Regions from separate parts of the Streptomyces sp. NPDC086989 genome, predicted to be linked through region 3. Evidence: riboswitches for the same ligand, from Rfam matches in the RefSeq annotation. Region 3 holds a riboswitch; each other region holds the start of a gene.
The links. Region 3 has a riboswitch for thiamine pyrophosphate ahead of thiC (phosphomethylpyrimidine synthase ThiC). Riboswitches for the same ligand answer to the same signal wherever they lie in the genome.
Positions count from the first base shown of each region.

Region 1 (7,851 bases), on a different contig from region 3:
GACCTGTTCGTCAAGACCGGCAAGCGGCCCCTGGAGGACTGCGTCGAGCTGGTCCAGGTCGATCCGGCCGTCCGGCACGTCCTCGCCGACGGCACGGCCGTCACCCTCCCGGGCGGCTCGCGCGGCGGCGCCGCCGCCGTCCTCGACCAGGCCTTCGGCGCGGGCGCCGGCGACCGCTGGAACGCCGTCCTGGGCCGCGCCCGGGACGCCTGGAACGCCACCCGCCGGCCGCTGCTGGAGGAGCCGCTGCGCCCCGACTGGCAGGTGCTGGGCCGCGACCCGTACCCCGCGGTGCGCGGGAGCGGCCTGCTGCGCCGCCGCCCGCCCACCCTCGCCGAGGTGGCCGCGCGCGAACTGGGCGGGGAGCTCGGCGAGCTGCTGGCCGCCCGGGTGCGGGCCTACGGGGTCGACCCGGCCACGGCGCCCGCCTCGGCGGCCGTGCTCCCGTACATGGAGCAGACCTTCGGCAGCTGGTACGTGCGCGGTGGGATGCGGGCGCTGGCCACCGCCGTCCACGAGCGCTGCCGGGAGCGGAAGGTCGACTTCGTCTTCGACACCCCGGTGCGGGAGGTCCTGGAGCGGGACGGCCGGGCGGCGGGGCTGCTGCTGGCCGACGGCTCGCAGGCCGCGGCCGACTTCGTGGTCTGCGGGGTCGACCCGCGGCAGCTGGGGGTCCCACTGCCGGCCGGCGGCGCCCCCGCTCGCGGGCCCGGGGTGACGAGCCGGCTCACCCTGCTGCTGGCACTGCGCGGCGCCCGCCCCGCGGACGCCGTCCACCGCACCCTGGTCCACTCCCCCGGCGCCCAGCTGACCGTGCTGCGCCCCGATGATCCGGCCGTACGGCTCGACGCGGACCACGAGGCGGTCACCGTGAGCGCCGTCTGCGGCCCCGAGGGTCCTGGGGGCGCCCCTGCGGGCCGCACGGAGGAGCTGCTGGACCTGGCGGCCCGGGCCGTACCGGGGCTGCGCGAGCGGCTGCTGTGGACGCAGGCGCGTACGCCCGCGGACATCGAGGCGGCGACCGGCGCACGGGGCGGCGCGGTGCCCCCGCCCGCGCTGGCAGGAGCGGCCGGCCGGATGCTCTACCCCGCCAACACCACGGCCCTGCCGGGGCTGTTCCTCTCCGGCGGCTGGGCGCACCCGGGCGGCGGGCTCGCGCACGCCGGGATGACCGGAGCCCTGGTGGCCGGACTGATCGTGGAGGGCGCGGGGTTCCGCGGCTCCCGGTGACACACCGGCAGTGGCACGCCGGCGCCCCCGGGAGGAGCTCCCGGGGGCGCGCGCGGTGTCGGTGGGCGGGCGTCAGTAGCGGTACTGCTCGTACTCGCCGGTGCCCTGGTACGGGTACTGCTGCGGCTGGGGCTGCTGCTGCGGGTACGGGTTCTGCTCGTCCCCGGGGTAGGCCTGGGAGGCGCCTTCGGTGGACCGCTGCTGCGGCACCCACACCCCGCCGGGCGGGGTGTCCATCGAGTACTGCTGCTGGCCGCCCGCGCTCGCGTACGGGTCGGCGGAGTAACCGGCGTACGGGGTGTAGTCGTACGGCTGTTGCGGGATGACGGCGCCGCCGGTGCCGATGTACGGGTCCGAGTAGGCTGCGTAGACCTGCTGTTCGCCGCCGGCCGGATAGCCCGCGGAGTAGTCGTAGCCGCCCTGGGCCTGCGCGTCGTAGGCCGGCGCGTCGTACTGGGCGGCGTACTGGTGGGCGTCCTGCTCGGCCGTGGCGAACGGCGGGGCGAACGCCGCCGTCCGGCCCGCGTCGGCGGTGGGGGCGAAGCTCTGTATCCCGTACGAGCCGGTGTCCTCGGGCAGCGGCTCGGGGCTGTAGAACTCCGCGGCCGGGGCATGGAAACGCGGTTCGGGCGCCTCCTTCTCGGGCGTGTCGGCGCCGTCCCGGTCCGCCGTCGTCCCGTCGGAGCCGTACTCCAGCGCGGTGACCTCCAGCGCGGGCCCGGGGCGCGGACCGCCCGCCCGCCGGCGCCGGGTCTGCCGTACGGGCTTGCCGCCCTTGCGCAGCGCCCAGCCGGCCTCGAAGCCCTTGCGGAAGGAGAGCGTCACCAGGGTCTGGCCCACGGCGAACGCGGCCGCGCCGATGCCGATGACCGGCACCGACGGCAGCACCACCCCGGCGACCACACCGAGGAACCCGGCGAACGCGAGCAGGCGCCAGCGCAGCCGGGCCTTGTACTGCATCAGGACCTCGGCAAGCAGCCACAGCGCGACGAAACCGAACGCGATGTAGAGGACCGTCATTCCCATGCGTGGCACCTCTCGGTACGGCCGACCGCCCAGGAAACGGGGGCCGGCCGATCAGGCCCGCTGGTGCAGGCCCAGGTTCTCGTAGATCTCGAGAGTCGCCGTGGAATTGTTCAGCGTGATGAAGTGCAGCCCCGGGACACCCTCGGACAGCAGCCGCGCGCAGAACTCCGTGGCGAACTCGATCCCAATGGAGCGTACAGCGGCTGGATCGTCCTTGACGGCGAGCATGCGCTCTTTCACGGCTGCGGGGAAGACTGCGTTGCTGAGTTGGGGCAGCCGGTCGAGCTGCTTGATCCCCACAACAGGCATGACCTCGGGGATGATCGGGGTCTCGCAGCCCGCCTTCTGCGCACTGTCGCGCAGCCGCAGATAATTCTCCGGATCGAAGAACATCTGGGTGATCGCATAGTCGGCCCCCGCGCGGCACTTGTCCACGAAGTGCCGGATGTCCGTGTCCCAGTCCTGCGAACGCGGGTGCATCTCGGGGAAGGCCGCGACGCCCACGCAGAAGTCACCGGACTCCTTGAGCAGCCGGACCAGGTCGGCGGCGTAGTGCACGCCCTCGGGGTGCGGGACCCAGGGACCCATGGGGTCGCCCGGCGGATCGCCGCGCACGGCGAGCATGTTGCGGATGCCCGCGTCGGCGAACTGGCCGATGACGTGGCGCAGCTCGGCGATGGAGTGGTCGACCGCGGTGAGGTGCGCGACGGGGGTCAGCGTGGTGTCGGCGGCGATCTCCTGGGTGGCCTTGACGGTGCCGCCGCGGGTGGAGCCGCCGGCCCCGTAGGTCACGGAGACGAAGCTCGGGCCCACCGCCTCGATCCGGCGCAGCGCGTTCCAGAGGTTGCGCTCGCCCTTCTCCGTCTTGGGGGCCCAGAACTCGAAGGAGTACGACGGGCACCCGGACGCCAGCAGGTCACGGACCGTGCGTGCACGGTCCGTACGGGTGGAAGCGGTACCAAGGGCCATACGGGCAGGTTAGACGGGCCTTCGCAGAGGCCGAAGCGGTGTCCGCCTTTTGGACACGTTTTTGGACACCTATGCGCGGACGCGCTCCCGGACCCGCTTGGCCAGGTCGGCGGCGGCCGCACGCGGGTCGGAGGCCTCGGTCAGGGCGCGGACGACCACGATGCGGGTGGCTCCGGCGTCGAGGACCTCGTCGAGGTTGCCGGCGTCGATGCCGCCGATGGCGAACCAGGGGCGGGCGGGGGCCAGCGAGGCCGTGTACCGGACCAGTCCGAGGCCGGGGGCGTGGCGGCCGGGCTTGGTGGGGGTGGGCCAGCAGGGGCCGGTGCAGAAGTAGTCCACGCCCGGCTCGGCGACGGCGGCGTCGACCTCGGACTCGGCGTGGCAGGAGCGGCCGATCAGGACGTTCTCGCCCAGGATCGCGCGGGCGGCGGGCACCGGGATGTCGCCCTGGCCCAGGTGCAGGACGTCGGAGCCGATGGCGTGGGCGACGTCGGCGCGGTCGTTGACCGCGAGGAGCCTGCCGTGGCGGCGGGCGGCCTCGGCGAAGACCTGGAGGTGTTCGAGCTCCTCGCCGGCCTCCATGCCCTTGTCGCGGAGCTGGACGATGTCCACGCCGCCCGCGAGGACTTCGTCGAGGAACGCGGGGAGGTCCCCCTGCCGCTTGCGGGCGTCCGTGCACAGGTAGAGCCGGGCGTCGGACAGCTGGGCGTTCACGGACATGGGTCCCCCGGGGTGGGAGCGGTGCACGGGCCGTCGGGCCCGCGCACCGCGGATGGATCAGGCGGCTCGGATCAGAGGGCGAGCGCCTGAGCGCGGCGCTTCACCTCCGTGCCGCGATTCTCGCTCAGTGCCTGGACGGGGGTACCGGGCAGGGTCGGGTCGGCGGTGAAGAGCCACTCCAGCATCTCCTCGTCGGAGAAGCCGTCGTCGCGCAGCACGGTCAGCAGGCCCGCGAGGCCCTTGACGACCTTGTCGCCGTCGATGAAGGCGGCGGGCACCTGCAGCGCGCGGTTCTCACCGCGGCGTACGGCGATCAGCTGACCTTCCTTGACCAGCTGGCGGACCCGGGTCACTTCGATGTCGAGCATCTCCGCGATGTCGGGGAGGTACAGCCAGGCGGGGACAAGGGCATCGATCTTTGCGTCAATCTCGGTCACGTGCACAAGCCTGCCACCTCGGACCGACAGCCGGTACCCGAGCCGACCCGTCCGGGTCCCGGCGGCGCCGCCGCGCCCCGCACCGCACCCGGACCCCGCGTCCGGCTCCCCGGTCCCGCGCCCGGCTCCCCGGACGCGGGACCGGCGCGCCCACCGGACGCGCGGCCGGCGCGCCTACCCGGCCAGCGCGGACTTCAGGGGCGTCGCGGGGTCGGCGATCTTGGCCGGATCCACCGGGGCGCCCGTCTCGATCAGCTTCCGCCCCTGCGCCAGGTCCCGCGGCCGGCCCACCGCCAGGACCGCGACCAGCACCCCGGCGCGCAGCCAGCACACCGACCACGCCGCCTCGGCGGGGTCCCCGCGCCACAGCAGCTCGTCCGCCCCCGCGTGGTGCCCCGCGTACTGCACGAAGCGCCCGAACTGCTCCGACCAGAAGTACGGCACCGGGTCGTAGACCTGGGCCGGCGCCCCCATCAGGATGTTGGCCGCGACCACCCGGGGGCCCTGGAGGGCGTTGTCCCAGTGGTGCACCAGCAGCCGCGTCCCGTAGCGCGCGGACGGGAACGACGCACAGTCGCCGACCGCGTACACGCCGGGCAGGGAGGTCCGCAGGTACGCGTCCGCCGTGACCGCGCCCTCCGGCCCGAGCTCGATCCCCGAGCCCTCCAGCCACCGCGTCGCGGGCCGGGCCCCGATGCCCACGACCACCGCACCCGCCGGCAGCTCCCGCCCGTCGGCGAGCAGGACCCGCCCGGGTTCCACCGAGGCCACCTTGGCGCCGGTCAGCAGGGCGGCCCCCGCCTCCTCGTACCAGCGGGTCATGGGAGCCGCGACCTCCGCCGGGAGCGCCCCGGCCAGCACCCGGTCCGCCGCCTCGACCACGGTCACCGCGCAGCCCGCCTCGCGGGCCGCGGTGGCGAACTCGGCGCCGATCCAGCCGGCCCCGACCACCACCGTCTCCGGCGCCGCGGCCAGCACCGGGCGCAGCCGGGCCGCGTCGTCCAGGGTGCGCAGGAGGTGCACGCCCGGGACGCCCTCGGACCCGGGCAGGGTCAGCGGCTGCGCGCCGGTCGCCAGCACGAGCACCTCGTACGGGACCGGCCCGGCCTCGGTGTCCAGCTCGCGGTCGGCGGCCCGCAGCCCGGTGACCTCCACACCGAGCCGGAGCTCGACGTCGAGCCCCTCGAAGTCCACGTCGAAGGCGGAGTCCTCGGCCTTGCCGAGCAGCACCGCCTTGGACAGCGGGGGCCGGTCGTACGGCTGGTGGGGCTCGGCGCCCAGCAGGGTCACGGGGCCCCTGAAACCCTGCTCCCGAAGGGCGACCGCAGTCTGCACCCCGGCCATTCCGGCGCCGACGATGACGACGCCGCTCTGAGTCTGTTCCGTCTGCTCGCTCACACCGCCCACCCTAGCGATCTGACTGGCAGTCAGGAACGGTGGCCCGGGGAGGCAGCCTTACCCGGCCCCCGCGGCGGGGTTAGGCTGGCCGTCGTACCTATCGCGGGAGTCCGGGCGCACCGGGCTGAGAGGGAGGCTGAGCGGCCTCCGACCGTACGAACCTGATCCGGGTCATGCCGGCGAAGGGAGGGGCTGGACGCCCATGCACTCATCTCGGAAGGGATCCGGCCGGGGATCCGACGTGCTCGTCATCGGGGGCGGGATCATCGGCCTGGTCACCGCCTGGCGGGCGGCCCGGCACGGGCTGCGGACCGTGCTCGCCGACCCGGCACCCGGCGGCGGGGCCGCGCAGGTCGCGGCCGGCATGCTCGCCGCCGTCACCGAACTGCACTACGGCGAGGAGACCCTGCTGGGCCTCAACCTCGCCTCCGCCGCCCGCTACCCGGAGTTCGCCGCCGAGCTGACCGAGGCCAGCGGCGGGATGGACCTCGGCTACCGCGCCTGCGGCACGCTCGCCGTCGCCCTCGACGCCGACGACCGGCTCCACCTGCGGGAACTGCACGCCCTCCAGCGGCGCTGCGGTCTGGAGTCCGAGTGGCTCACCGGCCGCGAGTGCCGCCGCCTGGAGCCGATGCTGGCCCCGGGCGTCCGCGGCGGGCTCCGCGTGGACGGCGACCACCAGGTCGACCCGCGCCGGCTGGCGGCGGCGCTGCTGGCCGCCTGCGAGGGCGCCGGGGTGGAGGTCCGCCGGGCCGGCGCCGAGCGGCTGCTGACCGCCGCCGACCGTGCCGTCGGCGCGCTGCTCGACGACGGTACGGAGCTGCGCGCGGACCAGGTGGTCCTGGCCGCGGGCTCGCTCAGCGGCCGGCTGGCCGGCGTACCGCCGCGGGTGCTGCCCCCCGTACGGCCCGTGAAGGGCCAGGTGCTGCGGCTCTCGGTGCCGGCGGCGTACGCGCCGTTCCTGTCCCGGACGGTGCGGGCGGTGGTCCGGGGCAGCCACGTGTACCTGGTGCCGCGGGAGAACGGGGAGCTCGTCGTCGGGGCGACCAGCGAGGAACTCGGCTGGGACACCACGGTCACCGCCGGCGGGGTGTACGAACTCCTGCGGGACGCACACGAATTGGTGCCCGGCATCACCGAACTGCCGCTGACCGAGACCCGGGCCGGGCTGCGGCCCGGCTCCCCGGACAACGCCCCGCTGCTCGGCCCGACGGACCTGCCCGGCCTGCACCTGGCCACCGGCCACTACCGCAACGGGGTGCTGCTGACCCCGCTCACCGGCGACGTGATGGCACAGCTGCTGACCACCGGCACGCTGGCGGAGATCGCCCGCCCGTTCACCCCGCGCCGCTTCAGCGCCGCACGTCAGGAGTCGTACGCATGACCATCTCCGTCAACGGCGAGCCGCGCGAGATCGCGGCCGGCACCACCCTCGACGCGGTGGTCGCCACCCTGACCGCGGCCCCGTCGGGCGTCGCGGCCGCACTGAACGAGACCGTGGTCCCCCGCGGCCAGTGGCCGCTCACGCCGGTGGGCGAGGGCGACCGGGTCGAGGTCCTCACCGCGGTGCAGGGGGGCTGAGCGCGATGGCGGACGACGCTTTCGAACTGGGCGGACGGACCTTCTCCTCCCGCCTGATCATGGGGACCGGCGGGGCGCCGAGCCTGGACGTGCTGGAACGGGCGCTGATCGCGTCCGGCACGGAGCTCACCACGGTGGCGATGCGCCGACTGGACCCGACCGTGCAGGGCTCCGTCCTGTCGGTGCTGGGCCGGCTCGGCATCGCGGTCCTGCCGAACACCGCGGGCTGCTTCACGGCGGGCGAGGCGGTGCTGACCGCGCGGCTCGCGCGGGAGGCCCTGGGCACGGACTGGATCAAGCTGGAGGTCGTCGCCGACGAGCGGACCCTGCTGCCGGACGGGGTGGAGCTGCTGGACGCGGCGGAGACCCTGGTCGACGAGGGCTTCACCGTGCTGCCCTACACGAACGACGACCCGGTGCTGGCCCGCAGGCTGGAGGACGTGGGCTGCGCGGCGATCATGCCGCTGGGATCGCCGATCGGCTCGGGCAT
Region 1 covers NZ_JBIVAL010000004.1:242,114-249,964, reverse strand. Annotated here, with positions in the region: gene ACIPK4_RS10810 (phytoene desaturase family protein) at 1-1,230, shown strand, start outside; gene ACIPK4_RS10805 (hypothetical protein) at 1,303-2,256, opposite strand; gene metF (methylenetetrahydrofolate reductase [NAD(P)H]) at 2,308-3,225, opposite strand; gene thiE (thiamine phosphate synthase) at 3,295-3,945, opposite strand; gene ACIPK4_RS10790 (Rv2175c family DNA-binding protein) at 4,017-4,382, opposite strand; gene ACIPK4_RS10785 (NAD(P)/FAD-dependent oxidoreductase) at 4,557-5,780, opposite strand; TPP riboswitch at 5,873-5,985, shown strand; gene thiO (glycine oxidase ThiO) at 5,983-7,164, shown strand; gene thiS (sulfur carrier protein ThiS) at 7,161-7,361, shown strand; gene ACIPK4_RS10770 (thiazole synthase) at 7,367-7,851, shown strand, end outside.
Region 1: it holds a riboswitch for thiamine pyrophosphate, as region 3 does, so the genes downstream of both, thiO (glycine oxidase ThiO) here and thiC (phosphomethylpyrimidine synthase ThiC) in region 3, are expected to answer to the same signal.

Region 2 (7,851 bases), on a different contig from region 3:
GCCCGCTGCAACGCCGGCGTCGTGTTCCTGCCGGGCGCCGCGGGCACCCTCCAGGAGATATTCGACAACGCCACACCCAATTACTACGGGTCCCGGGGCGAGCCGACGCCGATGGTGCTGGTCGGGCGGACGCACTGGACCGAGCACCTGCCGGCATGGCCGCTGCTGCAGGCGCTCGCGCGCGGACGCGCGATGGCGTCGCGGATCGCGCTGGTCGACTCGGTGGACGAAGTGCCCGCCGTGCTCGACGCGATGAAGTGACCGCCGCGTCGAAGTGAGCGCCCCGGCGAAATGAGGTGCGGCCCGAGGCAACTTCCCGGCCCGATCGCACGTCTGCCATAGGTAATCAAAACGCAAAAACCTGCCAGACGTGAACGGAGCCCTCGGTGCTCATAGGCCTGCTGACCGCGATCGCGGCGTCCATCTGCTACGGCACGGGATCCGTCCTGCAAGCCGTGGGCTCGCGCCGGGCGGCCCGGACGTCCCCGGCCGCCGCGGGCGTGACCGCGCACGGCGGCCCGAACCTCTCGTCCACCGCGAAGGCGGCCATGACGTGGGAGTTCATCGTCGGCACCGTCCTGGACTTCGTGGGCTTCGGGCTGGGCGCGCTGGCCGCCCGGCTGCTGCCCCTCTTCCTCTCCCAGACGGTGATCAGCGCCAACCTGGTCATCACGGCCGTGCTCAGCGTCAAGATGCTGGGCATCCGGCTGACCCGGAAGGAATGGACCTCGATCGGGGTCGTCTGCGCGGCGCTGGTGCTGCTGGCGACGGCCGCCGGCCACGAGGGCGGCCACCACGCCCCGGCGGCCACGCACTGGTGGCTGTTCGCGGTGACCCTGCTGATCATCGCGGGCGGCACGGTGGCCGTCCGGTTCCTGGGCGCCCGGGCCGCGATCCTGGCCGGCCTGCTGTCGGGCCTGGCCTTCGGCGCGCTCGGCGTCGGCGTCCGGATCCTCGACGGGATCGACCCCTTCGCCCCGGGCACGCTGCTCGCCGACCCGGCCCTCTACTCCATCGTGCTGGCCGGCGTCGGCGGCATGTACCTGCACACGGTCGCCCTCCAGATCGGCTCGGTGAACGGCGCGACGGCCGCGCTGGTCGTCGGCGAGACCGTCCTGCCGGGCGCGATCGGTGTCCTCTGGCTGGGCGACGCGTCCCGTCCGGGCCTGGCGTGGCTCGCGGTCCTCGGCTTCGTCCTCGCCGTCACGGGCGCGGTCGCCGTCGCCTGGTACGGCAACCACGACGGAGCGCAGACCCCGGCGGAAGAGCTCAGCCCCGCCGGCGTCTGAGGCGCGGGGGCCGGGGCGGAGCCACGGGGGCCACGGGGTGGGACGCCTCCCGTCCGTGGTGCGGGGCGGCGGAAGAGTGGGGCGGGGAGCAGGACCTCCCGGTGGTCATGCCGCCGGGAGCACGACCACCTCGGCCGGTGAGAAGGCCACCGCCACCCGGTCACCCACCCCCGGCGCCCCGGCCAGCCCGCACTCCGCCTCCAGCTCCGGCCCCGCCTCCGGCCGCAACCGCAGCGCCACGTGCGTCCCCCGGAACGTCCGCGCGAGCACGTCGCACCGCAGACCGGCGGCCGCCTGCACCACCCCGGCAGGCCGGATGAGCAGGGTCTGCTCCCCCTCCGGCGACCCGGCCGGCACCTGGACCCTTCCCCAGGCCGTCACCGCGGCCCCGCCCGACACCACCGCCGGGATCACGTTCTCGAAGCCGAGGAAGCGCGCCACGAACTCCGAGGCCGGCCGCTGCCAGACCTCCAGCGGGGTCCCGGCCTGCGCGATCCGCCCGTCCTGCATCACCACCACCCGGTCGGCCAGGGCGAAGGCCTCGCCCTGGTCGTGGGTGACGGCCAGGACCGTGGTCCCGAGCCGGGAGAACAACTCCCGCAGCTCCACCACCAGCCGCTCGCGCAGTCCCCGGTCCAGCTGTCCCAGCGGTTCGTCCAGCATCAGCAGCCGCGGTGAGGGGGCCAGGGCCCGGGCCAGGGCGACCCGCTGCTGCTCACCTCCCGACAGCGAGGCCACCGAGCGGCCCTGGGCCCCGGGGAGGCCCACCAGTTCCAGCAACTGCGCGACCTTCGCCTCGTACGCGCCCCGGGCAGAACCCCGTACGCGCAGCCCGAACGCGACGTTCCCGGCCACGTCCCGGTGCGGGAACAACTGGTGGTCCTGGAACATCAGGCCGACCCCGCGCCGGTGCACGGGCACCCGCGCCTGGTCCGCCCCGTCCAGCAGGACCCGCCCGGCCGAGACCGGCTGGAGTCCGGCCACCACCCGCAGCAGCGTGGACTTCCCGCTCCCGCTCGGCCCCAGCACGCAGACGACCTCGTGCTCGGCCACATCCAGGTCCACAGCGTCGACGACGGCACGCTCGCCGAAGCGGACCGACACCCCGGCCAGTTCGAGCAACGTCATCAGAACTCTCCCGAGGTCTTGTCCGGGCGCAGCCGCTCCAGCAGCAACAGGGACACCGCGCACACCAGCATCAGAATCGTGCTCAGGGCCATGGCCTGCCCGTAGTTCATCTCCCCGGCCCGCCCCAGCAGCCGGGCGACGGCCACCGGCAGCGTCGGGCGGTCGGGCCGGGCGATGAACACGGTCGCGCCGAACTCCCCGAGCGAGACGGCGAAGGCGAACCCGGCGGCGATCAGCAGCGCCCGCCGCACCAGCGGCAGGTCCACCTCCCGCCAGGCCCGCAGCGGGGACGCCCCGAGCACGGCGGCGGCCTCCCGCAGCCGCCCGTCCACGGCACGCAGCACCGGCAGCATGCTCCGTACGACGAAGGGCACGCCCACCAGCGCCTGCGCGAGCGGCACCAGGATCCACGAGGTCCGCAGGTCCAGCGGCGGCTCGTCCAGGGTGATCAGGAACCCGAAGCCGACGGTCACCGCCGACACCCCGAGCGGAAGCATCAGCAGCGCGTCGAACCCGCGCACGAAGCGGCCCCCGCGCCGGGTCAGTGCCGCGGCCGCGAGCCCCCCGATCAGCAGGGCGATGGCGGTGGCGGCGAGCGCGTACTGCAGCGAGTTCCAGATGGCCTCCAGCGGTGGCACCAGGAACGTTCCGCCGCCCGCGCCCACCTCCTGGAGCGCCCGGTAGAAGCCGAACCCGTAACCGCCGGGCGCGTCGAGGGAGCGCTCCACCAGGACCACCAGCGGCGCCACGATCAGCAGCGCCACGGTCAGCAGCACCCCGCCCAGCAGGGCGCGCTGCCCCGGCCCGCTCGGCCGGTGCGCGGTCCGTGCCGGGTCCACGAGCCGCAGGGCGGTCTCGCGCCGGCGCACCGTCCAGGCGTGGACGGCGAGGATCAGGCCGACTGCGACGAACTGCACCATCGTCAGGACGGCGGCCGTCGACAGGTCCAGCAGCTGCGCGGTCTGCCGGTAGACCTCCACCTCCAGGGTGGCGTACGAGGGTCCGCCCAGGATCTGCACGACGCCGAAGGAGGTGAACGTGAACAGGAACACCATCAGCGCGGCCGCGGCCACCGCCGGGCCGAGCGCGGGCAGCGTCACCCGCCGCCAGGCGGCGAAGCGCCCGGCGCCCAGCACCCGGGCGGCCTCCTCCTGACGCGGGTCCAGCTGCGCCCAGAGGCCGCCGACCGTCCGTACGACGACGGCGTAGTTGAAGAAGACGTGCGCGAGCAGGATCGCCCACACGGTGGTGTCCAGCCGCACGCCCCACAGCTCGTCCAGCAGCCCGCCCCGCCCGACCAGCGCCAGGAAGGCGGTGCCGACCACCACGGTCGGCAGCACGAACGGGACCGTGACCACCGCCCGCAGCAGCTGTTTGCCGGGGAACTCGAAGCGCGCGAAGACGTACGCGCCGGGGAGTGCGATCAGCAGCGTGAGCGCCGTGGAGGCGCACGCCTGCCAGGTGGTGAACCAGAGCACGTCGGCGATGTCCGGCCGGGTCAGCACCTCGCCGATCCGGCCGAACTGCCAGCCCTCGTCGGTCTTGATCCCGCGGCCGACGATCGCGGCCACGGGGTAGGCGAAGAACAGCGCGAAGAAGGCGAGCGGCACGGCCATCAGGGCGAGCCTGGAGGCCGTGGCGCGCGCGCCCTCCTTCACGGGAGTGCCCTCGCGTCCTACTTCACGACGAGCGAGGACCATGCCTTGACCCACTGCTCACGGTTCTTGGCGATGGTCTCCGGAGGGACGGTCTCCGGCTTCTCGATGACCACGCCGTGCTTCGTGAACAGCTCCGGCAGCTGCGCGTCCTTGGTCACCGGGTTCACGAACATCTGGAGCGGCATGTCCTCCTGGAACTTCTTGCCCACCAGGAAGTCGAGGAGCGCCTTGCCGCCCTCCTCGTTCTTCGCGCCCTTGAGCAGGCCGGCGAACTCGACCTGGCGGAAGCAGGTTCCGGTGGAGACGCCCGTGGGGGCCTCGGCCGGCTGCGGCTCGCCGTAGAGGACCTCGGCCGGCGGGCTGGAGGCGTAGGAGACGACCAGCGGGCGGTCGCCCTTGGCCTTCTTGCCGCCGGCGGAGCCCGAGAAGCGCTCGTTGTAGGCCTGCTCCCAGCCGTCGACGACCTCGACGCCATTGGCCTTGAGCTTGGTCCAGTAGTCCTTCCATCCCTCGTCGCCGTACTTGCCGATGGAGGCGAGGAGGAAGCCGAGGCCCGGCGAGGACGTCGCCGCGTTCTCGGTGACCAGCAGGTTCTTGTACTCCGGCTTGATCAGGTCGTCGAGCGTCTGCGGCGGGGCGATCTTCTTGTCGGCGAAGTACGCCTTGTCGTAGTTGACGCAGATGTCGCCGGAGTCGATGGGGGTCACCCGGTGCTCCTTGTCGAGCACGTACTCGGGCTTCACGTCGGCCAGGCCCTTGACCTCGTACGGCGTGAAGATGCCGTTGTCGAGGGCGCGCGAGAGCAGCGTGTTGTCCACGCCGAAGAAGACGTCGCCGCGCGGGGAGCCCTTGGTGAGGATCTCCTGGTTGAGGGCGGCGCCCGCGTCCCCGGACTTCAGGACCTTGACGGTGTAGCCGCTCTGCTGCTCGAACTCCTTGAGGACCGAGTCGGTCACGTTGAAGGAGTCGTGGGAGACGAGCGTGACGGTCTTGGACTTCGGGGACCCGCTCGCGGCGGCGCCCTCGTCCTTCTTGCCGCCGCCGCACGCGGCGAGCGTGCTCACGCCGAGGGCTGCGGCCAGCGCCGCACCCGCGATCTTCCTGGTGGTGCTCACGGAACATTCCTCCTGGGTTGACCAGGAGAAGACGCGGCCCTGCCCGGACGCCCTCGTGGAGGGCGTCCGGGCAGGGCGCAACAGCTTGAGGTGGTGACCGAACTTCCTACCCAGAATGACCTGGGCAAGGTTCAGAGGGTCTGCGGCCGACGCGCTCGCGAAAAGCGTGTGGCCGCACTCTCAGCGCTGTGGCGCTCCCCTGTCGGAAATGAGTATGCAGATATACGCGTGTCAGCCTACCGCTCGCTCGCGGCGAGCTGGCCGCAGGCACCGTCGATCTCCTGGCCCCGGGTGTCACGGACGGTCACCGGCACGCCGTGGCGGGCGATGGCCTCGACGAAGGCCTTCTCGTCCTCGGGGCGCGAAGCGGTCCACTTGGAGCCGGGCGTCGGGTTCAGCGGGATCAGGTTGACGTGGACGCGCTTGCCCTTGAGCAGCCGGCCGAGGAGGTCACCGCGCCAGGCCTGGTCGTTGATGTCGCGGATCAGGGCGTACTCGATGGAGATCCGGCGGCCGGACTTCTCGGCGTACTCCCAGGCCGCGTCGAGGACCTCGCGGACCTTCCAGCGGGTGTTCACGGGGACGAGCGTGTCGCGCAGCTCGTCGTCGGGGGCGTGCAGCGAGACCGCGAGGCGGCACTTGAAGCCCTCGTCGGCGAACCGCAGCATCGCCGGGACCAGGCCGACGGTGGAGACGGTGATGCCGCGCTGCGACAGGCCCAGGCCGTCGGGCTCGGGGTCGGTGAGGCGGCGGATGGCGCCGACGACCCGCTTGTAGTTGGCGAGGGGCTCGCCCATGCCCATGAAGACGATGTTGGACAGCCGGGCCGGCCCGCCGGGGACCTCGCCGTCGCGCAGCGCGCGCATGCCGTCGACGATCTGGTGGACGATCTCGGCGGTCGACAGGTTGCGGTCCAGGCCCGCCTGGCCGGTGGCGCAGAACGGGCAGTTCATGCCGCAGCCGGCCTGCGAGGAGATGCACATGGTGACCCGGTCGGGGTAGCGCATCAGCACGGACTCGACGAGCGTGCCGTCGTGCAGCTTCCACAGGGTCTTGCGGGTGGTGTCGTCGTCGCACGAGATGTGCCGGATGACGTTCATCAGCTCGGGGAGCAGCTCCTCCCGGAGCTTCTCCCGGGAGGACGCCGGAATGTCGGTCCACTCGGCCGGGTCGTGCGCGTACCGGGCGAAGTAGTGCTGCGAGAGCTGCTTGGCGCGGAACGGCTTCTCACCGATCGCGGCCACGGCTTCCCGGCGCTCCTCGGGCGTGAGGTCGGCAAGGTGCCGCGGCGGCTTCTTGGCTCCGCGGGGTGCGACGAAGGTGAGCTCTCCCGGAACAGGACGGGGGGCCATGAGTGGTACTCCTCAAGTCTGGCGAACCAGCGGCGGGCGACCTCCGCGCACGGTCCATCCCCGCAGACACGGGGAAAGCGCGCCACTCACCAGTGGCGCGCTTTCCAGGATAACCCGGGCGGCTCAGCCCGTTCCGACGAAGGCCGCGAGCAGCAGCCACACCACCGGGGCGGTCGGGAGCAGGGAGTCGAGCCGGTCCATGATGCCGCCGTGGCCCGGCAGCAGCGTGCCCATGTCCTTGATGCCCAGGTCCCGCTTGATCATGGACTCGCCGAGGTCGCCCAGCGTGGCGCTGACCGCGACGGCGAGACCGAGCAGCAGGCCCTGCCACCAGGCGCCCCCGTCGATCAGGAACTCCATGCACAGCGCGCCCGCCGCCATCGCGAAGGCCACTGCGCCCAGCAGTCCCTCGCGGGTCTTGCCGGGGCTGATGCGCGGAGCCAGCTTGTGCTTGCCGAAGCGCCAGCCCACGGCGTAGGCCCCGGTGTCGCTGACCACGGTCAGGAGCAGGAACGTGACCACCCGCTGCGGGCCGTCGTCCGCGGTGAGCAGCATCGCGACGAAGGTGGCCAGGAAGGGCACGTAGAACGCCGCGAAGACGCCCGCCGTGACGTCCTTGAGGTAGTCCTCGGGCGGTTCGGTCATCCGCCAGACCAGGACCGCCAGCGCGGTCAGGGCCATCGCCACCCAGGCGCCCTCGGCGCCCCGGACGTATCCGGCGATGACCATGGCGGCGCCGCCGACCGCGAGCGGGACGAGCGGTGCCTTGATGCCCTTCTTCTCCTGGAGCCGGGAGGTGAGCTCCCACAGGCCCACGACGACCGCGACGACGATGACGCCGACGAAGACCGCCTTGACGATGAACAGCGAAGCGAAGATCACCGCACCGAGGCCGACACCGACCCCTATGGCGGCACGCAGGTCTCGCCCCGCCCGCTTCTTCTGCGGAGGGGGCGAAGCGTCCTGCGGTGCCTGCGAGGGCGGGGGCGGGGGGCTGGGCATGGGCTCCTGCGTCGGCGTCTCGGCGCGGAACGGGGGGCCGCCGTCGGCGGCGGCCCCCCGATCGCGTGCTTCCCGGTCGTCGAAGTCACGGCCGGCGGCATCGGGCACGATGGGCATGGGCCGAGTGTGCGGGCCCACCAGCGCATCGTATGCGGGACCCGCCGGAACCGGCTCCGTGGCCCAGGGAGAGTCGTTCATCAGACCTCGAGCAGCTCGGCTTCCTTGTGCTTGAGCAGCTCGTCCACCTGCGCGACGTACTTCGCGGTGGTGTCGTCGAGCTCCTTCTCCGCGCGGCGCACCTCGTCCT
Region 2 covers NZ_JBIVAL010000002.1:571,336-579,186, reverse strand. Annotated here, with positions in the region: gene ACIPK4_RS06370 (LOG family protein) at 1-261, shown strand, start outside; gene ACIPK4_RS06365 (hypothetical protein) at 387-1,289, shown strand; gene ACIPK4_RS06360 (ABC transporter ATP-binding protein) at 1,395-2,417, opposite strand; gene ACIPK4_RS06355 (ABC transporter permease) at 2,417-4,033, opposite strand; gene ACIPK4_RS06350 (thiamine ABC transporter substrate binding subunit) at 4,093-5,190, opposite strand; TPP riboswitch at 5,276-5,401, opposite strand; gene rlmN (23S rRNA (adenine(2503)-C(2))-methyltransferase RlmN) at 5,427-6,542, opposite strand; gene ACIPK4_RS06340 (phosphatidate cytidylyltransferase) at 6,666-7,742, opposite strand; gene frr (ribosome recycling factor) at 7,742-7,851, opposite strand, start outside.
Region 2: it holds a riboswitch for thiamine pyrophosphate, as region 3 does, so the genes downstream of both, ACIPK4_RS06350 (thiamine ABC transporter substrate binding subunit) here and thiC (phosphomethylpyrimidine synthase ThiC) in region 3, are expected to answer to the same signal.

Region 3 (7,851 bases):
TGCGGGACGCGCTGGCCGATCCGAGTACGGGGCCGGTGTATCCGGCCCCCGGTACGCCGAAGGCCGGGCGTATCCCCAACCTGGGATACACCCGGCCCGACTTCACCAGTCCGGGGTCCACTTCACAGGGACCCCGCCCCGGTTACACACCGCCGGACTTCACCGGCCCGGATTTCGGCGGCCCGGAGGCCGGCACGCCGTGACGGCGCCGCGTACCGGAGCTACTTGTTTTCCTGGGGGCGGAGGTTCAGGTCCTCCGTGGTCGGCGACCCGTGTGCGAACCGGGCCAGGCCGTTGGCTCCTTGAGCGGGCTGAGGGTTCGCCGGCGTCCAGACCTCCGTGCAGTTGAGGGCGTCGGGAGTGCCCGGGACGATGGTGCACGGCGTCTCGTAGATGTCGCCACCGGTGGTCAGGACCTCGACGTGGACGTTGACCCCCTGGGCCGTGACCGACACGGCACAGGCGTCATCCGGGTAGGTATCCCCGGTGTCCGTCAGGTCGTACCAGCGCCAGGGGGTGGGCACGTTCGCCGCGAAGTCGCGGATGCCCGCGTAGGTGATGCCGTCGGAGAGCACCGCCTTGACCTCACGAGAGGCGGCGGGGCGGACCGCGTCCACGTCGAAGCACTGCCCACTGGCGCCCGGGGCACCCGTGGCGCCGGTCGGCCCGGTGGCACCGGTCGCACCCGTCAGACCGCTCCCGCCCCCAGGACCCGTGGGACCCGTGGGGCCCGTCGGTCCGGTGGAGCCGGTCGCACCCCTGGGCCCGGTCGGTCCCTTGGGCCCACGCGGCCCCGTCGGACCGACATTGCACTTGTCGCCACCGCCCGAAGGCTGTCCCATCGCCGCGGGGTCCATCGCCTTCTTGGCGCGCGGACCGCAGTGGTCGCCACCGCCGGCCGCCACGGACCCCGTGGGCTGCGGAGCCCCGGCCGCGGCCGGGGCGGCGATGCCCGCCAGTACCAGCGCCACGGAGGCGAAGGTGCCTCCGGCCAGCCAGCCGGCCCGTCGGGGCAGGGGCCCCAGGATGGATCGGACCCTGTCCTCAGAACTCATGTACCGCTCCTCGCGTACACCGGATCGAATGATCACCCGAAGTCCGGACGAACGACCGGACTCCGCGGGCCATCCTGAAGATGCGTGCCCCCCGGTGCGGCCTCGGCTCGCCCGCCTTTCAGCGGATCGGACCAGCAGACGCAGCCACTTGGCGGTGCCCACGAGGGCCACCCGGGGCCGCACCCGGCGTGCCGTCCGCGCCGCGGACGGCGCCGTCCCTAGGGTCAGCGGCCGTGAAGCCGACCATTTGCCTCTGCATGATCGTGAAGAACGAATCCGCCGTCATCGAGCGCTGCCTCACCTCGGTACGGGACCTCATCGACACCTGGGTCATCTCCGACACCGGTTCCACCGACGGCACCCAGGAACTCATCCGAAGCACCCTGGACGGGATCCCCGGAGAGCTCCACGAGGAACCCTGGGTCGACTTCGGCCACAACCGCAGCCTCAACATCGCGCACGCCCGCGGCAAGGCCGACTATCTGCTCCTCCTCGACGCCGACCTCGTCCTGCGCCGCGGCGGGCCGCTGCCCCCGCTCACGGCGCAGTCGTACATGCTGCGCCACGAGGGCGCGACGGAGTACCGCATCAAGCGTCTGGTGCGTGGAGATCTCCCCTGGCGGTACGAGGGCGTCACGCACGAGTACCTGACCTGCGACCAGCCCGGCGAGTACGACCAGCGGCCCGGTTTCCAGCAGAACCTCGACGCGCTGTTCATCGAGGACCACGCCGACGGAGGCTCCCGGCACGACAAATTCGAACGCGATGCCCGTCTGCTCGGCGCCGCGCTCAAGCAGGACCCCGCCAACACCCGGACGGTCTTCTACCTCGCCCAGACCATGCGCGACATGGGCGATACCGCGGAGGCGATCAGGCTCTACGAGCAGTGCGCGGCCATGGGCGGCTGGGCCGAGGAGGTCTACTACGCCCTGCTCCAGGTCGGTGTTCTGAACGCAGAGGCGGGTGACTGGCCGACCGCCATGGACGCCCTCTCACGCGCCTGGGAGTCACGGCCCACCCGCCTGGAGGCCTGCTACGAGCTGGCCTCCAGGCTGAGGATGCTGGGTCGCCATCACGCTGCGCACGCGATCACCACGGCCGTGCTGGACCGGCCCGCACCGCCGGACCTGCTGTTCATCCAACCCTGGGTCTACCAGTGGGGGCTGCTGTTCGAGCACTCCATCACCGCCTACTGGGTCGGTGACATGGAGGCCTCGCTGCGCGCCTGTGACCGGCTGCTGGCGCTGCCCGACCTGCCCGACGCCATCCGCCGTCAGACGGAGACCAATCGCGGCTTCGCCGAGGCCCGCAGCGCGCCGTCCGTCCCTGTTTCACGTGAAACATCGCGCCGGACGAAGGTGCGGGGCTGACCGGGACAACACACCTAGAGCCCCACGTCGTCCCCTGCGGCACGGTCCCCCGGCGCCCGGCGCCGCTGCGCGGTGTCGGTCAGTGCCGGCGGGCGCCACACGCCATCCGGGTGGTAGAGGTTGGTCCCCGGCGGAACGATCTCGTCGATCCGGTCGAGCGCCGCGTCGTCGAGGACCAGGCCCGCTCCCTTGACCAGTGAGTTGAGCTGGTCAAGGGTCCGGGGGCCGATGATCACCGAGGTGACCGCGGGGTGCGCGAGCGGGAAGGCGACCGCCAGTTCGGGCAGGGTGCAGCCGATTTCGTGGGCGAGGCCGACGAGTTGTTCCACGGCCTCCAGCTTGGCGGTGTTTCCCGGGACCGCCGGGTCGAAGCGCGCCGGTGTCAGCGCCGCCCGCCCCGAGGTCAGGTCGACGGGCCCGCCGAGCCTGTACCTGCCGCTCAGGAAGCCGGATGCGAGCGGGCTCCAGGTCAGCACGCCCATCCCGTGCCGCCGGGCGACGGGCAGCACGGAGGCCTCGATCCCCCGGGCGAGGATCGAGTACGGGGGCTGCTCGGTCCTGAACCGCGGGAGGGCCCGCCGCTCTGCGACGTGCTGGGCCTCGACGATCTCCTCGGCGGGGAAGGTGGAGCAGCCGAAGGCGCGGATCTTGCCGGCCCGCACCAGGTCGCCGAGGACCGAGAGGGTCTCCTCGACGTCCGTCGAGTGGTCAGGCCGGTGTACCTGGTAGAGGTCGATCCATTCGGTGCCCAGGCGCCGCAGGCTGTCCTCCACCGCCCGCACGATCCACCGCCGCGAGTTGCCGCTGCGGTTGCGTCCCTTCCCCATCTGGAAGTGGACCTTGGTGGCGAGCACGACATCGTCGCGCCGGCCCTTGAGCGCCTTGCCGACGATCTCCTCGGACTCCCCGGCGGAGTACATGTCCGCCGTGTCGACGAAGTTGATCCCCTGGTCGAGCGCGGCGTGGATGATCCGTGCGCACTCCTGGTGGCCCGGGTTCCCCACCGCTCCGAACATCATCGTGCCGAGGCAGTGCGCACTGACCTCTATGCCGGTCCGGCCCAGACTGCGATATCTCATGGTCATGCGCCCGCACTGTAGGAGCTGGAGTGTGCTCCAGCGCAAGCGCTCCGCGCGGGCCGCCGCTCCTGGGAGTCCCCTCCCTCCCCCCGGAGCGGCGGCCGCCTCAGCGGTCGGGTCAGTCCGCCAAGGGCAGGTACACCCGGTTGCCGCTCGCCGCGAACTCGGCCGACTTCGCCGCCATGCCCGCCTCGATCTCATCGGCCTTCAGGTCACCGCCGTGCTCACGGCGGATGTCCTGGGAGATCTTCATCGAGCAGAACTTCGGACCGCACATGGAGCAGAAGTGCGCGGTCTTGGCCGGTTCGGCCGGGAGCGTCTCGTCGTGGAACTCGCGGGCCGTGTCCGGGTCGAGGGCCAGGTTGAACTGGTCCTCCCAGCGGAACTCGAACCGCGCGTCCGACAGGGCGTCGTCCCACTCCTGGGCGCCCGGGTGGCCCTTGGCCAGGTCCGCCGCGTGCGCGGCGATCTTGTAGGTGATGACACCGGTCTTCACGTCGTCGCGGTTGGGCAGGCCCAGGTGCTCCTTCGGCGTGACGTAGCAGAGCATCGCGGTGCCCCACCAGGCGATCATCGCGGCGCCGATGCCCGAGGTGATGTGGTCGTACGCGGGAGCGACGTCCGTGGTCAGCGGGCCGAGCGTGTAGAACGGCGCCTCCTCGCAGATCTCCTGCTGGAGGTCGATGTTCTCCTTGATCTTGTGCATCGGGACGTGCCCCGGGCCCTCGATCATGGTCTGGACGTTGTGGCGCTTGGCGATCGTGTTCAGCTCACCCAGGGTCTTCAGCTCGGCGAACTGCGCGGCGTCGTTGGCGTCCGCGATCGAGCCGGGACGCAGACCGTCACCCAGCGAGTACGTGACGTCGTACGTCGCGAGGATCTCGCAGAGTTCCTCGAAGTTCGTGTAGAGGAAGTTCTCCTTGTGGTGCGCCAGGCACCAGGCGGCCATGATCGAGCCGCCGCGCGAGACGATGCCGGTCTTGCGCCGGGCGGTCAGGGGCACGTACGGGAGCAGCACGCCGGCGTGGACCGTCATGTAGTCCACGCCCTGCTCGGCCTGCTCGATGACCGTGTCCTTGTAGATCTCCCAGGTCAGGTCCTCGGCGCGGCCGTCGACCTTCTCCAGCGCCTGGTAGAGCGGCACGGTGCCGATCGGCACGGGCGAGTTGCGCAGCACCCACTCGCGGGTGGTGTGGATGTTGCGGCCCGTCGAGAGGTCCATGACCGTGTCGGCGCCCCACTTGGTCGCCCAGGTCATCTTGTCGACCTCCTCCTCGATGGAGGAGGTGACGGCGGAGTTGCCGATGTTGGCGTTGACCTTCACCAGGAACCGCTTGCCGATGATCATCGGCTCGATCTCCGGGTGGTTCACGTTCGCAGGAAGCACGGCGCGACCTGCGGCGATCTCCTCGCGCACGACCTCGGGCGCGACGTTCTCGCGGATCGCGACGTACTCCATCTCGGGAGTGATCTCACCGCGGCGGGCGTACGCGAGCTGCGTGACGGCTGCGCCGTCGCGGCCACGACGGGGCTGGCGCGGGCGGCCCGGGAAGACCGCGTCGAGGTTCTTGAGGCCACCACGCGGCGAGGTGTGCTTGATGCCGTCGTCCTCGGGACGCACGGGGCGGCCGGCGTACTCCTCGGTGTCGCCGCGGCCGATGATCCAGTTCTCGCGCAGCGGCGCCAGTCCGCGCCGCACGTCGGTCTCGATCTGCGGGTCGGTGTACGGCCCGGACGTGTCGTAGAGCGTCACGTCCTTGCCGTTGGTGAGGTGGACCTGGCGGACCGGCACCCGGATGTCGGGGCGGGAGCCCGCCACATAGCCCTTGTGCCAGCCCGGCTGGCGCTCGGTCTGGCCGTCGGCGTCCTGGCTGACGGCAGGCGTGCGTGCGTCCTGAATGGTCATGAGACCTGATCTCCCTACGCCGGCATTACCCGGTAACAGGTTCGGCGGTCGACGCAGCCTCTTCCCGTACGCACATATGCTGCGTACGGTGATCAGCGCCCTCTCAGCCCGGTGCTCCGAGCTCCCGCGTTGTGCAAAGGTGCCCCCACGCTAGCGTCATCTGTGGCGTGCTGAACAGTGGGCCCCCTCAACTCTTGCGATGATCGGCCGGTGACGTCCATGCCGCAGCCCCCCAACACGCCCACCCAGCCCACGGACCACTCCGACCACGCACACACGGGCCACAGGCATGACCACGGTCCCGCCCAGGTCCCTCCCCAGGGGCATTCCCACGGCCACTCCCACGGCCACGGGCCGGCGGCGCCCGTCTCGAAGCACCTGCGCAAGGTCATCGCAGCGGTACTGATCCCCTTCGCCGCCGCCGTCTTCGTCGGCCTGGTGGTGCTCTGGCCGGGTGGCGCCCCCGCCCACGAGCGCTCGGGAGTGGGCTTCGACCGGCAGACCCAGCAGGGCCGGGTGGTCGCGCTCGAACAGGTCGACTGCAAATCGGTGAACGCCTCGCAGGTACCGCCCACGAGCAACCCCACCGCCCCCGAGGGCCGCGAGGCTCGGGCCGCGCAGACCGGCGAGTGCAAGAAGGCCACGATCGAGGTCGCCACCGGATCCGACAAGGGCCGCACCTTCTTCGAGATCGTCCAGCCGGGCGCGCCGCGGCAGTTGGAGAACGGCCAGGAGGTGGTCGTCGCGTACGCACCGGACGCGCCGCGGGACCTGCAGTACTCCGTGGTCGACGTGAACCGCAAGCTGCCCCTGGCGGTGCTGGCCGGCATCTTCGCGGTGGCGGTGGTCGTCGTCGGCCGGATGCGCGGCCTGTTCGCGCTGATCGCGCTGGTCGTCAGTTTCGGCGTGCTGACCCTCTTCATCCTCCCGGCGATCCTGCAGGGCTCGAACCCTCTGGTCGTCGCGGTCGTCGGCGCGAGCGCCATCATGCTCATCGCGCTCTACATGTGCCACGGCCTGAGCGCCCGTACATCGGTCGCCGTCCTGGGCACGCTCGTCTCGCTGCTGCTGATCGGCCTGCTCGGAACGGTGTTCGTCGACTGGGCCTTCCTCAGCGGCAACACCGATGACAACACCGGTCTGATCCACGGGCTCTACCCGGACATCGACATGAGCGGTCTGCTGCTTGCAGGCGTGATCATCGGATCGCTCGGCGTACTCGACGACGTGACGGTCACGCAGACGTCGGCGGTCTGGGAGCTCCATCAGGCCGACTCGACGATGGGACCCCGCGCCCTGTACCGCGCGGCCATCCGCATCGGCCGTGACCACATCGCCTCGGTGGTCAACACCCTGGTCCTGGCCTACGCGGGCGCTGCGCTTCCCTTGCTGCTGCTGTTCTCGATCGCGAACAGCAGCATGGGTTCGGTGGCCAACAGCGAGCTGGTGGCGGAGGAGATCGTACGGACCCTCGTCGGGTCGATCGGCCTGGTGGCCTCGGTGCCGGTGACCACGGCGCTTGCCGCGCTGGTGGTTTCGGCCGACCGGCCGGGCTCCCCGGCCGCGGCGGAGGCCTCGGGGCCGGTCCGCGGAGGCCGGGGGCGGCGGCGCAAGCGCTGAGCGACCCGGGTGGCTCGGGGGCCCGGGGCGACTCGGCTCCGCCGATCCGCTCAGCCCGCGTTCTGCTCGTTCTGCCGCGCCTCGGCCAGGATCCGGTCCAGAGCCTCGTCGAGGTTCTCGTCGAAGTCGCCGAGATTGCGCTCCTGACCGAGCGGAACAAGCCGGTCGGTGCGGTCGAGGAAAGCGACGAGAGGCGCCGCGCCGGCACGGAACAGCGCCCGGTCGGAGCCGACCTGGAGCCTGATGTGGACGTCGGACAGCTCGTCGGGGTCGGTGGGCGCGATGTGCACATCACCGTCGCCACACGGCTTGTTGATGCCGTCGAGAAGGAGTTCGCGGCCGAACGCCCAGGTCACGGGCGCGTCTCCGGGAAGGTGGAAGGTCAGCCGCACTGCGTAGGGGTCACGGGTGTCGTACCGGAGTTCCACCGGGATCCGGAACGAGAGCTCCTCGGAAACGAGGAAGCTCATCATGACCTCTGCCTGTACCGACTCGCGCATGGACTACCCCGCTGTAGTGGAAGTGGCCAGGAATGATCCCCCAGGGCCCTCTTGACAAGGGTGGTGGAAGCGCTTGCGGATCACAAGGAGTGAGTTTTCAGATACTGATAGAGAACGAGAGGGTGCTCAGCAGCGCGCCTACTTCACTCCGTAGCCGATCCACTACACAAAGCAATCGTTCCTCCTGGTACAAAGGGAGGGAAATAGCCATGGTTGCGGCGGTATCGCCCACAGTAATGGGGATGGCTGCACAGACCGTGCCCAGGGCGTACTCCTGACGCTCCGTAACCGGCTCCATGCGTCCCAGTGCGGCGATACGGG
Region 3 covers NZ_JBIVAL010000003.1:455,763-463,613, reverse strand. Annotated here, with positions in the region: gene ACIPK4_RS08840 (hypothetical protein) at 1-203, shown strand, start outside; gene ACIPK4_RS08835 (hypothetical protein) at 222-1,055, opposite strand; gene ACIPK4_RS08830 (glycosyltransferase) at 1,313-2,425, shown strand; gene ACIPK4_RS08825 (aldo/keto reductase) at 2,440-3,504, opposite strand; gene thiC (phosphomethylpyrimidine synthase ThiC) at 3,623-5,410, opposite strand; TPP riboswitch at 5,405-5,548, opposite strand; gene ACIPK4_RS08815 (YibE/F family protein) at 5,630-7,030, shown strand; gene ACIPK4_RS08810 (SsgA family sporulation/cell division regulator) at 7,081-7,530, opposite strand; gene ACIPK4_RS08805 (IclR family transcriptional regulator) at 7,628-7,851, opposite strand, start outside.